2 regions of the Streptomyces sp. NPDC018019 genome follow, and region 1 is predicted to be linked to the other one. Evidence: riboswitches for the same ligand, from Rfam matches in the RefSeq annotation. Region 1 holds a riboswitch; the other holds the start of a gene.
What was found. A riboswitch is a leader RNA that binds a small molecule or an ion and turns the genes downstream of it on or off. The one in region 1 is predicted to bind thiamine pyrophosphate.

Region 1 (5,673 bases):
GGCAGAAGTGATCATGAGCTTCCTCGTGTCCGAGGAGCTCGCTTTCCGTATCCCGGTGGAGCTGTTCTTCGACTCCGCGGACCCCTACGCGGTCAGCTTCACCTTCGACCTTCCCGGTGATGTGCCCGTGACCTGGGCGTTCAGTCGGGAACTGCTGCTCGACGGGTTGAGCAAGCCGTCCGGTGAGGGCGACGTGCGCATCGGCCCGTCTTCCTCCGAGCACCTCAGCGACGTCTTCATCGGCCTTCAGGTGGGTGACGAACGGGCGTTGTTCCGCGCCGGCGCGCCGCCGCTGGTGGCCTTCCTCGACCGTACGGACCGACTGGTACCGATCGGGGAGGAAGAGGTGTGCGACACGCTCGACTCGACATTGGACCGCATTCTTTCGGAGGCGCAGAAGGCGGGATGACAGGCGGCCGGAGGCCCGGTGGTTCCGTGCGTCGGCGGGCCGTTGCCGTCCGCCCGGCCGGCTCAGCGTGCACGCCGCCGCTTGCCGCGCCCGCCGCGCACGGACCGCCGGCCCGCGCCGCGCCCCGCGTCCGTGTCCCCGGCCCCGGCGCCCTGCCCCGAACCGGATCCCTCGACACCCCCGGCGCCCCGGTCCGCCGAGACGACGAGCGCCGCCAGCAGCGTGGTCAGCGGTACGGACGCGACCAGACCGATGCTGCCCACCAGGGTCCGGACGATCTCCTCGGCGACCACCTCGCTCGTGGCGACCGTACCGACGCTGCTCTGCGCGATCGAGAACAGCAGGAGCAGGGGCAGCGCGGCGCCCGCGTAAGCGAGGACGAGCGTGTTGACGACGGACGCGATGTGGTCCCGCCCGATCCGCATCGCCGAGGAGTAGAGCTTGCGCCAGCCCGCCGACGGGTCGGCCTCCTTCAGCTCCCATACGGCGGCGGTCTGTGTGACGGTCACGTCGTCGAGCACGCCCAGGGAGCCGATGATGATGCCCGCGAGCAGCAGACCGCGGATCTCGATGTCCGGGTACAGGCCGTGCACCAGCCCGGTCTGGTCGTCGGTGTTGCCGGTGAGCAGGGCCCAGCCGATGAAGAGCGAGCCGAGCAGGCCGATGAGCAGCAGGGAGACCAGCGTGCCCAGGACGGCGACGGACGTACGCGCCGTCAGCCCGTGGCACATGTAGAGGGCGACCAGCATGATCGCGCTGCCTCCGATCACGGCGACCACCAGGGGATTCGAGCCCTGGAGGATGGCGGGGAGGATGAACAGCGTGAGCACCGCGAAACTCACCACCAGCGCGACGAGCGCGAGCACCCCGCGCAGCCGTCCGACCACGACCACCGCCGCGGCGAAGATGGCGGCCAGTACCCACATCGGGACGGTCCGGTCCACATCCGTGACCGAATACTGCAAATCCTTGGGCGCCTTGGGCGCATACGCGACCACTACACCCTGACCGACCGTGTAGTGCCGCGTGGCGTCCGGCGTCACGATCGACTCGAACCGCCGGCCGGTGTCCTTGCCGGTGGTCACCTCGATGACCGCCCGCTCGCAGTGCTGGGGCCGCGACGGGCCCGCGGGCGAAGACGGTTGCCGCTGCGACGGTTGCTGTTGCTGCTGCGCGTGTACGTCCGCGCAGTTCACCTCCGCCACCTTCACGACCTTCGCCTTCTCGGTCGGCTGGTCGAAACCGACACCGGACGGCTGGTGGCCGGGCGCGCCGCCCGGCCACAGCACGACCAGCCCGGCCAGGACCGCGACGGCGAAGGGGATCAGCACGGCGGCGATGACCTTGCGCAGATGCCGGGAGACGGGGGCGGCGGGGCCGTGGCCATGGCTGTGCCCGTGCCCATGACCGTGGCTGTTGCCGTGTCCGTGGGCGCGGGCGTGGGCATGCCGGTCACCGGAACGGCCGTCCGGGGCGTCCGTGGTACCCGAGGCGTCCGGGGCCCGGCCGTCACCCGGCACGGCGTGCCGAGGACCGGCACCGTGTCCGTGCGCCGGACCGGAAACGTGGTGGTGCGCGGAGTGCGAGGGCTCGTTGCTGGTCACCGCCCGATCATCGCAAGAACCGGCAGGGCCCCCTGTTCACCGCGCCACACGGGCCGCTACCGTGGTGGCACCTTTGCAATCGCGGGAGCTCGGAGCACCGGGCTGAGAGGGCGCTGACCCCCGTACGGAACGACCGGCCGAAGCCGGTGACGCCGTCACGGACATCGCTGCGTCGACCGCCGAACCTGTTACCGGGTAATGCCGGCGTAGGGAGTGGGTCTTCATGACTCTGCAGGATGCACGCACGCCCGAAAACGGCCGGGGCTCCGCCAAGGAGATCGGCTGGCACAAGGGCTACCTCACCGGATCGCGGCCCGACCTGCGGGTCCCGGTCCGCCGTGTGCACCTCACCAACGGCAAGGACGTGACGCTCTACGACACGTCAGGGCCGTACACCGATCCCAACATCGAAACGGACGTCCGCCGCGGCCTGGCGCCGCTGCGGGAGAACTGGATCATCAGCCGGGGCGACACCGAGGAGTACGCGGGCCGGCCGCCCCGCCCCGAGGACGACGGCCTCAAGCACACCTCGCCGCGCGGCGGCCTGAAGAACCTCGACGCGGTCTTCCCCGGCCGCCCCCGGCAGCCCCGCCGGGGCCGGGGCGGCGCCGCGGTCACCCAGCTCGCGTACGCGCGGCGCGGCGAGATCACGGCGGAGATGGAGTACGTCGCGATCCGCGAGAACGTCGCCCCCGAGTTCGTACGGGACGAGATCGCGGCCGGCCGGGCGGTGCTGCCCGCCAACGTCAACCACCCGGAGACCGAGCCGATGATCATCGGCAAGAACTTCCTGGTGAAGGTCAACGCGAACATCGGCAACTCCGCCGTCACCTCTTCGATCGAGGAGGAGGTCGAGAAGATGACCTGGGCGACCCGCTGGGGCGCCGACACGGTCATGGACCTGTCCACCGGCCGCAACATCCACACCACCCGCGAATGGGTGCTGCGCAACTCCCCCGTGCCGATCGGCACCGTCCCCCTCTACCAGGCACTGGAGAAGGTGGACGGCAAGGCCGAGGAGCTGACCTGGGAGATCTACAAGGACACGGTCATCGAGCAGGCCGAACAGGGCGTGGACTACATGACCGTGCACGCGGGCGTGCTGCTGCGCTACGTGCCCCTGACGGCCCGGCGCAAGACCGGCATCGTCTCGCGCGGCGGATCGATCATGGCGGCGTGGTGCCTGGCCCACCACAAGGAGTCGTTCCTCTACACCCACTTCGAGGAACTCTGCGAGATCCTCGCCTCATACGACGTCACGTACTCCCTCGGCGACGGCCTGCGCCCCGGCTCCATCGCGGACGCCAACGACGAGGCGCAGTTCGCGGAGCTGCGGACGCTCGGCGAGCTGAACTCGATCGCCAAGCGGCACGGCGTGCAGACGATGATCGAGGGCCCGGGACATGTCCCGATGCACAAGATCAAGGAGAACGTCGACCTCCAGCAGGAGATCTGCGAGGAGGCCCCGTTCTACACGCTGGGCCCGCTGACCACCGACATCGCGCCCGCGTACGACCACATCACGTCGGGCATCGGCGCGGCGATGATCGCGTGGTGGGGCACCGCGATGCTCTGTTACGTCACGCCCAAGGAGCACCTGGGCCTGCCGGACCGGGACGACGTGAAGACCGGCGTCATCACGTACAAGATCGCGGCCCATGCGGCGGACCTGGCCAAGGGGCACCCGGGCGCCCAGGAGTGGGACGACGCGCTGTCCGACGCCCGTTTCGAGTTCCGTTGGGAGGACCAGTTCAACCTGGCCCTCGACCCGGACACGGCCCGTGCCTTCCACGACGAGACGCTGCCGGCGGAGCCGGCGAAGACGGCGCACTTCTGCTCCATGTGCGGCCCGAAGTTCTGCTCCATGAAGATCTCTCAGGACATCCGCCGCGAACACGGCGGTGATCTGGCGACCGCCACGGAGGCGGAAGCGGAGGCCGGCATGGCCGAGAAGTCGAAGGAGTTCGCGGCGGCGGGGAACCGGGTGTATCTGCCGATCGCGGAGTGACGGACGGCCCGCTGGAACGGAACGCTCCGGCAGGATAGGTTCTCAGCGCGCGGGCCCGAAGTCACACCTACGGCATGTGACTTCGGGCCCGCGCGCCCCTCTAACCGTCCGCTTGGCGCGGCCGTCAGCGGTTCATGACGTACCTCGGCGTTCCGTCGGCGGTGACGCCGGTCTGCCGGATGCAGCCCCGTTTCAGCAGTATCCGCAGCGAGTCGTGCACACGGTGCTCGGTCAGGCCGGTGCGCCGGGCGATGGTCCCCAACGGGTGTACCGCCTCGCCGTCGTTGACGAGGGCCGGGAGGATGTAGGCGGCCACGGACCAGATGTCCCCGGTCACCACCAAGTGCCGGTTCTTCCAGTCCGCGAGGACGGCGTCCGCGGTCAGCCGGGGCGGCGCGTCAGGGCGCTGTGCGGACCCCAGCCTGTCGGCGATCCGGTCCAGCGAGTCGGCGATCCGGCCGAACACCCGCATCTCCTCGCGCCGCAGGGTGGCGTGTTCCTCGTCCAGGCGGAGGTTGCGCTCCTCCAGGCGGACGATGGCGTCGGCGACTTCCTGCGGCATGGCGTAGGCCACGGCGCCGCTGGGTGCCGGTTGTACGGGCGCCTTCTCCAAGGCGTATGAACCGTCCCGCTGTACGGCGGCGATGACCTCGGTCACCCAGTCCTTGAACGGCTCGGATTCAGGCTTGGTGCAGGCGTTCACGAGCAGGATGAGCCCCTGGAGGTTCACCATGTTCATCGACTTCTTGAGCCCCTGACCTGCGGACTTCTGGGAAGTGTCTACTCCGTAGACACTTCGGCAGAGATCACCGAGGGTTTGGAAGCATGACTTCGGTACGTGCCAGAGAAGTGCCTGGCGTGTGTTCACGTAGCCCAACTCGGTGGCCACGTCAGCAGCCGGGAACCAGTGTGTCCCGTCCGGCAACGTCAGCCTCCGTACCCGCGCTCCCGTGGCCGCGTACACGAAGTCGTTGATGTCGATCGCGTCCTGTTTCGCCGCTCGTCCGCGCGGCGTGTTCTGAGTGCTCATGGTGAGCATCACCTCCACCGCCGAACGTAAAGGCATGTTTGGGCCAACCAGGCGAATCTGCGCACAAGTTCACCCATTGGGGGCGGAGGTGCATGCAGGACGCCGCGGGACCGGTCCCCGGCCCCGCGGCATCGACGTGCCGGCTCTGCGGGCGCTATTCAGGATGGTGATCCGGACCCCCGTAATCCGGGCTGGTGAAGTCCGGGCTGGTGAAGCGGGGCCGGGGAGCGGCGGGCGGGCCGCCGTCCGGGCTGGTGAAGTCGGGGCGGGTGTAGCCCAGGGTCGGGATACGCCCGCCGTCGACGCCGCGGCGCGGTACGTACCGGGCCGTGCCGCGGCCGTTGACGGCCGCCGGGTCGGTCAGGGCCTCGCGCAGGAACGGCAGGATGCCGCGCTCCAGGAGCGCCTGGCGCCAGGCGTCCCGTGCGAGGTCCACTTCCCGGGACCGGCCGTCCCGGCCGTCCCCGGTGCGTGGCGCGCGCAGTGAGGTCGAGCCGTTGCGCCAGGCCGCGTGGACCAGGCTGGCCATGGCGACCAGGGCCCCCGCGGCGGTCAGTGCCGCGAAGACCCAGCCCACGCTGATCATCGGCTGGGCGGCGGCCGGGTCGGTCCCGATCGTGCG
Region 2 (5,673 bases), on a different contig from region 1:
TAGGTCTGACCGACGGCGAAGGCGATGGCGCCCACCGCTATGACGATCACCGACGGGATGACGACGCCGACGACCACACCGAGGAAGCCGGTGAAGGCCAGCAGCCGCCACCGCAGCCGGGCCTTGTACTGGAGCAGCACTTCACCGAGGAGCCAGAGCGCAACGCAGGCAAATGCGATGTACAGGACCACCCAGCCCATATAGGCCCCTCTTCCGCCGCTCCACAGCCGCCGTGGTGCGGCAAACCGCCGTCAGGACTGCTGGTGCAGCCCCAGATTCTCGTAGATTTCCAGCGTCGCCGTGGAGTGGTTCAGGGTAATGAAGTGCAACCCGGGACTTCCCTCGGCCATCAGGCGCGCGCACAGCTCCGTCGCGTACTCGATGCCAATGGAGCGTACAGCCGCCGGATCGTCCTTGACGGCGAGGATGCGCTCGGCCAGCTCGGGCGGGAAGGCCGCGTTGCTGAGCTGCGCGAACCGTTCGATCTGGCGGACGTTGGTGACCGGCATGATCTCCGGGATGACGGGCGTCTCGCAACCCGCCGCCGCGACCCGGTCGCGCAGTCGCAGGTAGTCCTCGGCGTAGAAGAACATCTGGGTGATGGCGAAGTCCGCGCCGGCCCGGCACTTGTCGACGAAGTGCCGTACGTCGGTGTCCCAGTCCGTCGAGCGCGGGTGCATCTCCGGGAAGGCGGCCACACCGACGCAGAAGTCGCCCGACTCCTTGATGAGCCGGACCAGTTCGGCGGCGTACCGCACGCCTTCGGGGTGCGGGACCCAGTCGCCCATCGGGTCGCCGGGCGGGTCGCCGCGCAGCGCGAGCATGTTGCGGATGCCCGCGCCGGCGTACTGCCCGATGATGTTGCGCAGCTCGGCCAGGGAGTGGTTGACGGCGGTCAGGTGGGCGACCGGGGTGAGGGTGGTGTCGGTGGCGATCCGCTCGGTGGCGCGCACCGTGCCTTCGCGGGAGGTGCCGCCCGCGCCGTAGGTCACCGAGACGAAGGTCGGGGAGACGGCTTCGATGCGGCGAATGGCGTTCCACAACGTCCGCTCGCCCTTCTCCGTCTTCGGGGCGGCGAATTCGAACGAATACGACTGCTTGCCGGAAGCGAGCAGGTCGCGCACGGTCCGCGCGCGATCAGTCCTGGTGGAAGCTGTGCCAAGGGCCATACGTGCAGATTATCCACCGGTGCCGTACGCACCAACCGGCTCCGACGAAATGCCCGGATAGCCGCATTCCGGTCCACACCCTGGACACCGGCCGGTCATCTCACGTCCAGGCGGGGCGCCCCGGAGCGCCTTCCGCCCCCCGCGGCCCGCTCACTCCGTGTACGCGCGCACCCGCTTCGCCAGGTCGGCGGCGGCTGCGCCCGGGTCCTCGGCCTCGGTGATCGCCCGTACGACGACGACCCGGCGGGCGCCCGCCGCCAGCACCTCGTCCAGATTGCCCGCGTCGATGCCGCCGATCGCGAACCAGGGGCGATCGGGCCGCCGCGCGGCGGCGTACCGGACCAGGCCGAGGCCGGGGGCGGGGCGGCCGGGCTTGGTGGGGGTGGGCCAGCACGGCCCGGTGCAGAAGTAGTCCACGCCGGGCTCGGCCAGCGCGGCGTCCACCTCGGCCTCGGCGTGGGTGGACCGGCCGATCAGCACCTCGTCGCCGAGGACGGCGCGGGCGGCGGGCACCGGCAGGTCGCCCTGGCCCAGGTGCAGCACGTCCGAGCCGATGGCGTGCGCGACGTCGGCGCGGTCGTTGACCGCCAGCAGCTTGCCGTGTCGGCGGCAGGCGTCCGCGAAGACCTCCAGGTGGGTCAGTTCCTCGGCGGCCTCCATGCCCTTGTCGCGCAGCTGCACGATGTCCACACCGGAAGTGAGCACCGCGTCCAGGAACTGCGGGAGGTCGCCCTGGCGCTTGCGGGCGTCCGTGCACAGGTAGAGCCGGGCGTCGGACAGGGCGTGGCGTGCGGTGGTCATCGGGCGGGTCCCCCCAGGTCTGCGGCGTACGGGCCGGGCCTTCCGGCCCGTACGCCAGTGGTGCGAAGACGGTCGCGGCCCGCGGGTGCGGGCGCGACGGCGGTACGGCTGCGGGCGCGCTCGCGCACGGACGCCCGCAGCGGGCCGACCTAGACGGCGAGCGCCTGGGCCCGGCGCTTCACCTCCGTACCGCGGTTCTCACGCAGGGCCTGGGCGGGGGTGCCGGGCAGGGTCTCGTCGGCGGTGAAGAGCCACTCCAGCATCTCCTCGTCGGCGAAGCCGTCGTCCCGCAGGAGCGTGAGCGTCCCGACGAGTCCCTTGACGACCTTGCCGTCCTTGATGAAGTCGGCCGGTACGTGAAGGGCACGGTTCTCGCCACGGCGCACCGCGATCAGCTGGCCCTCCTTCACCAGCTGCCGCACACGCGTCACCTCGACGCCGATCTCTTCGGCGATGTCGGGGAGGGTGAGCCAGGCGGGAACGAGTCCATCGATCTTTGCGTCAATCTCGGTCACGGGACAAGCCTGCCACCTCCCACTGACAGCCGGTAGCGGGGCATCGCCATCGGGGCAGGCCCGCACCCGTACGAGCCGCCCGCACGAGCCGCCCGCACGAGCCGCCCCGGCCCGCCGCGCGCGGGCCGGGAACCAGGCTCAGACCACCGCCGACTTCAGCGGTACGGACGCGTCCGCGGCCAGCCGCCGGTCCATCGCCGCGCCCCGCTCGATGAGCTTGCGCCCCTGGGCCAGGTCGCGCGGCCGGCCGACCGCCAGCAGCGCGACCAGCACGCCGTCGCGCAGCCAGATCACCGACCAGGCGGCGCTCGCCGGGTCGCCGCGCCAGACCGTCTCGTCGGCGCCGGCGTGGTGCCCGGCGTACTGCACGAACCGGCCGAACTGCTCGGACCAGAAGTACGGGACCGGGTCGTAGACCGGCCCCTCCGCCGCGCCGCGGACGATGGTGGCGGCGACCGTGCGCGGCCCCTGGAGGGCGTTGTCCCAGTGGTGGACGAGCAGGCGGCTGCCGTAGCGGGCGGACGGGAAGGAGACGCAGTCGCCGACCGCGTACACGTCGGGCACCGAGGTGCGCAGCCGCTCGTCGGCCAGCACCGAGCGGTCCCCGGACGACAGCTCGACGCCGGAGCCGGCGAGCCAGGCAGTCGCGGGCCGGGCGCCGATGCCGACCACGACCGCGTCGGCGGCGAGCGTGGCGCCGTCGGCCAGCGTCACCGTGCCCTCGGTGAGGGCGGCGACCCGGGCGTTGGTGCGCAGCCGGGCGCCGCTGTCCTCGTACCAGGCCGTCATGGGGGCGGCGACCTCGGCGGGCAGCGCGCCGGCCAGCGGCCGGTCGGCGGCCTCGACGACGGTCACCCCGCAGCCCGCCTCGCGCGCCGCGGTGGTGAACTCCGCGCCGATCCAGCCCGCGCCGACCACCACGACCTCGCGCTGCCCGGCCAGTACGGGCCGCAGCCGCTCGGCGTCGTCGAGGGTGCGCAGCACATGGACGTCCGGCAGTCCGTCGCAGCCGGGCAGGGTGACCGGTTCGGCACCGGTCGCGATCACCAGGTGGTCGTACGGGACCGGTCCGGCCTCGGTCTCGACCACTCGGGAGGCGGCCGCGAGCCCGGTGGCGCGCCGCCCCAGGAGCAGGTCGATGCCGAGCGCCGCGAAGTCCACGTCGAAGGTGGAGCCGTCGGCCTTGCCGAGCAGCACGGCCTTGGAGAGCGGCGGGCGGTCGTACGGCCGGTGCGGCTCGTCGCCGAGCACTGTGATCCCGCCGCGCCAGCCCTGTTCGCGCAGGGCGACGGCGGTCTGCACACCGGCCAGGCCGGCGCCGACGATGACGACGCGCCGGGCGCGTTCGGCGGCGCGCTCGGCGGGTTCGCGGTCCTGGCCCGCGCGGTCCGGGCCCTGGGGCTGGGTCTGCTCGCTCACCCGATCACTGTAGGACGGCGTGTCGCGCGATCAGGAGCACCGTGCAACGAGATCTATGACACAACGTCACGGCCGGTCACCCTCAGGAACTCGCGCGACGGGCCGCGCCCCGGCCCCGGCGCTCCCTTACGGTGCGTCGGACGCCCGTACTAGGGTTGCGGGGAACGCACTCGCGGGAGCCCGGACGCACCGGGCTGAGAGGGAGGCTGCTGCGGCCTCCGACCGTACGAACCTGATCCGGGTCATGCCGGCGAAGGGAGGGGCTGGACGCCCATGCATCCACCTGCACAGACATCGGTACGGAGCTCGGAACCGACGTCCCCGCGGCCATCTGCGGAGGCGGCGGGAACACCCGTCCCCGGCGGGTCCCCCGACGTCCTGGTCATCGGCGGCGGCATCATCGGCCTGGTGACCGCCTGGCGGGCGGCCCAGCGCGGGCTGCGCACCACCGTCGCGGACCCGGCGCCCGGCGGCGGTGCCGCCCAGGTCGCGGCCGGCATGCTGGCCGCGGTCACCGAACTCCACTACGGCGAACAGACGCTCCTCGGCCTCAACCTCGCCTCCGCCCGCCGCTACCCGGACTTCGCGGCCGAGCTGGCCGAGGCGAGCGGCCGGGACCTCGGCTACCGGCAGTGCGGCACGCTGGCCGTCGCGCTGGACGCCGACGACCGTGCCCACCTGCGCGAGCTGCACGCCCTCCAGCGCCGCAGCGGCCTGGACTCCGAGTGGCTGACCGGGCGCGAGTGCCGGCGCCTGGAGCCGCTGCTCGCGCCGGGCGTACGCGGCGGGCTCCGGGTGGACGGGGACCACCAGGTCGATCCGCGCCGGCTGGCCGCCGCGCTGCTCGCCGCCTGCGAGCGGGCCGGGGTCGTCTTCCACCGCGCCGCCGCCGGGCGGCTGACCGTCGGGCGGGGCCGCGCCACCGGCGCCGAACTGGCCGACGGGAGCCGGATCGAGGCCGGGCAGGTCGTGCTCGCCGCGGGCAGCTGCAGCGGGCGGCTGGCGGGCGTCCCGGAGGAGGTGCTGCCGCCGGTCCGCCCGGTCAAGGGCCAGGTGCTGCGGCTGCGCATGCCGGACGGGCTGCCCGGGGGCGTACCGTTCCTGTCCCGCACCGTACGGGCCGTGGTGCGCGGCGGCCCGCTCTACCTCGTACCGCGCGAGGACGGTGAGCTGGTCGTCGGCGCCACCAGCGAGGAGCTGGGCTGGGACACCACGGTGACCGCGGGCGGCGTGTACGAGCTGCTGCGGGACGCCCACGAGCTGGTGCCCGGCATCACCGAGCTGCCGCTGGTCGAGACCCGCGCCGGGCTGCGCCCCGGCTCGCCCGACAACGCGCCGCTGCTCGGCCCGACCGCGCTGCCCGGCCTCCTGGTGGCCACCGGCCACCACCGCAACGGGGTGCTGCTGACGCCCGTCACCGGCGACGCGATGGCGGCGGTGCTGACCGGCGGCCCGCTCCCGGAGGAGGCCCGGCCGTTCGCCCCGGACCGCTTCGCACCGCGGCCGTCCGGCCCCGTCCCGTCCGGTGCCCGGCCGGGCACCGCGCCCGCCCCCGCCCTCCAGGAGCAGCCCGCATGACCGTCCGCACGCCCATCACCGTCTCCGTGAACGGCGAGCCCCGGGAGATCCCCGGCGGGCTCACCCTGGACCGGCTCGTCGCCGGTCTCACCACGGCCCCCAGCGGCGTGGCCGCCGCCGTCAACGAGGCCGTGGTGCCGCGCGGCCAGTGGCCCGCCACCGCGCTCGGCGACGGCGACCGCGTCGAGGTC

Region 2: another riboswitch for thiamine pyrophosphate. It lies ahead of thiO (glycine oxidase ThiO); the one in region 1 lies ahead of thiC (phosphomethylpyrimidine synthase ThiC).

The regions. Positions count from the first base shown of each region.
Region 1 is NZ_JBIRGD010000003.1:298,867-304,539, reverse strand. Features, by position in the region: gene ACH4FX_RS07260 (SsgA family sporulation/cell division regulator) at 1-409, shown strand, start outside; gene ACH4FX_RS07255 (YibE/F family protein) at 472-2,013, opposite strand; TPP riboswitch at 2,085-2,243, shown strand; gene thiC (phosphomethylpyrimidine synthase ThiC) at 2,237-4,021, shown strand; gene ACH4FX_RS07245 (Bro-N domain-containing protein) at 4,146-5,051, opposite strand; gene ACH4FX_RS07240 (hypothetical protein) at 5,206-5,673, opposite strand, start outside.
Region 2 is NZ_JBIRGD010000007.1:339,832-345,504, reverse strand. Features, by position in the region: gene ACH4FX_RS15405 (hypothetical protein) at 1-200, opposite strand, end outside; gene metF (methylenetetrahydrofolate reductase [NAD(P)H]) at 252-1,169, opposite strand; gene thiE (thiamine phosphate synthase) at 1,320-1,970, opposite strand; gene ACH4FX_RS15390 (Rv2175c family DNA-binding protein) at 2,120-2,485, opposite strand; gene ACH4FX_RS15385 (NAD(P)/FAD-dependent oxidoreductase) at 2,624-3,904, opposite strand; TPP riboswitch at 4,067-4,180, shown strand; gene thiO (glycine oxidase ThiO) at 4,178-5,482, shown strand; gene thiS (sulfur carrier protein ThiS) at 5,479-5,673, shown strand, end outside.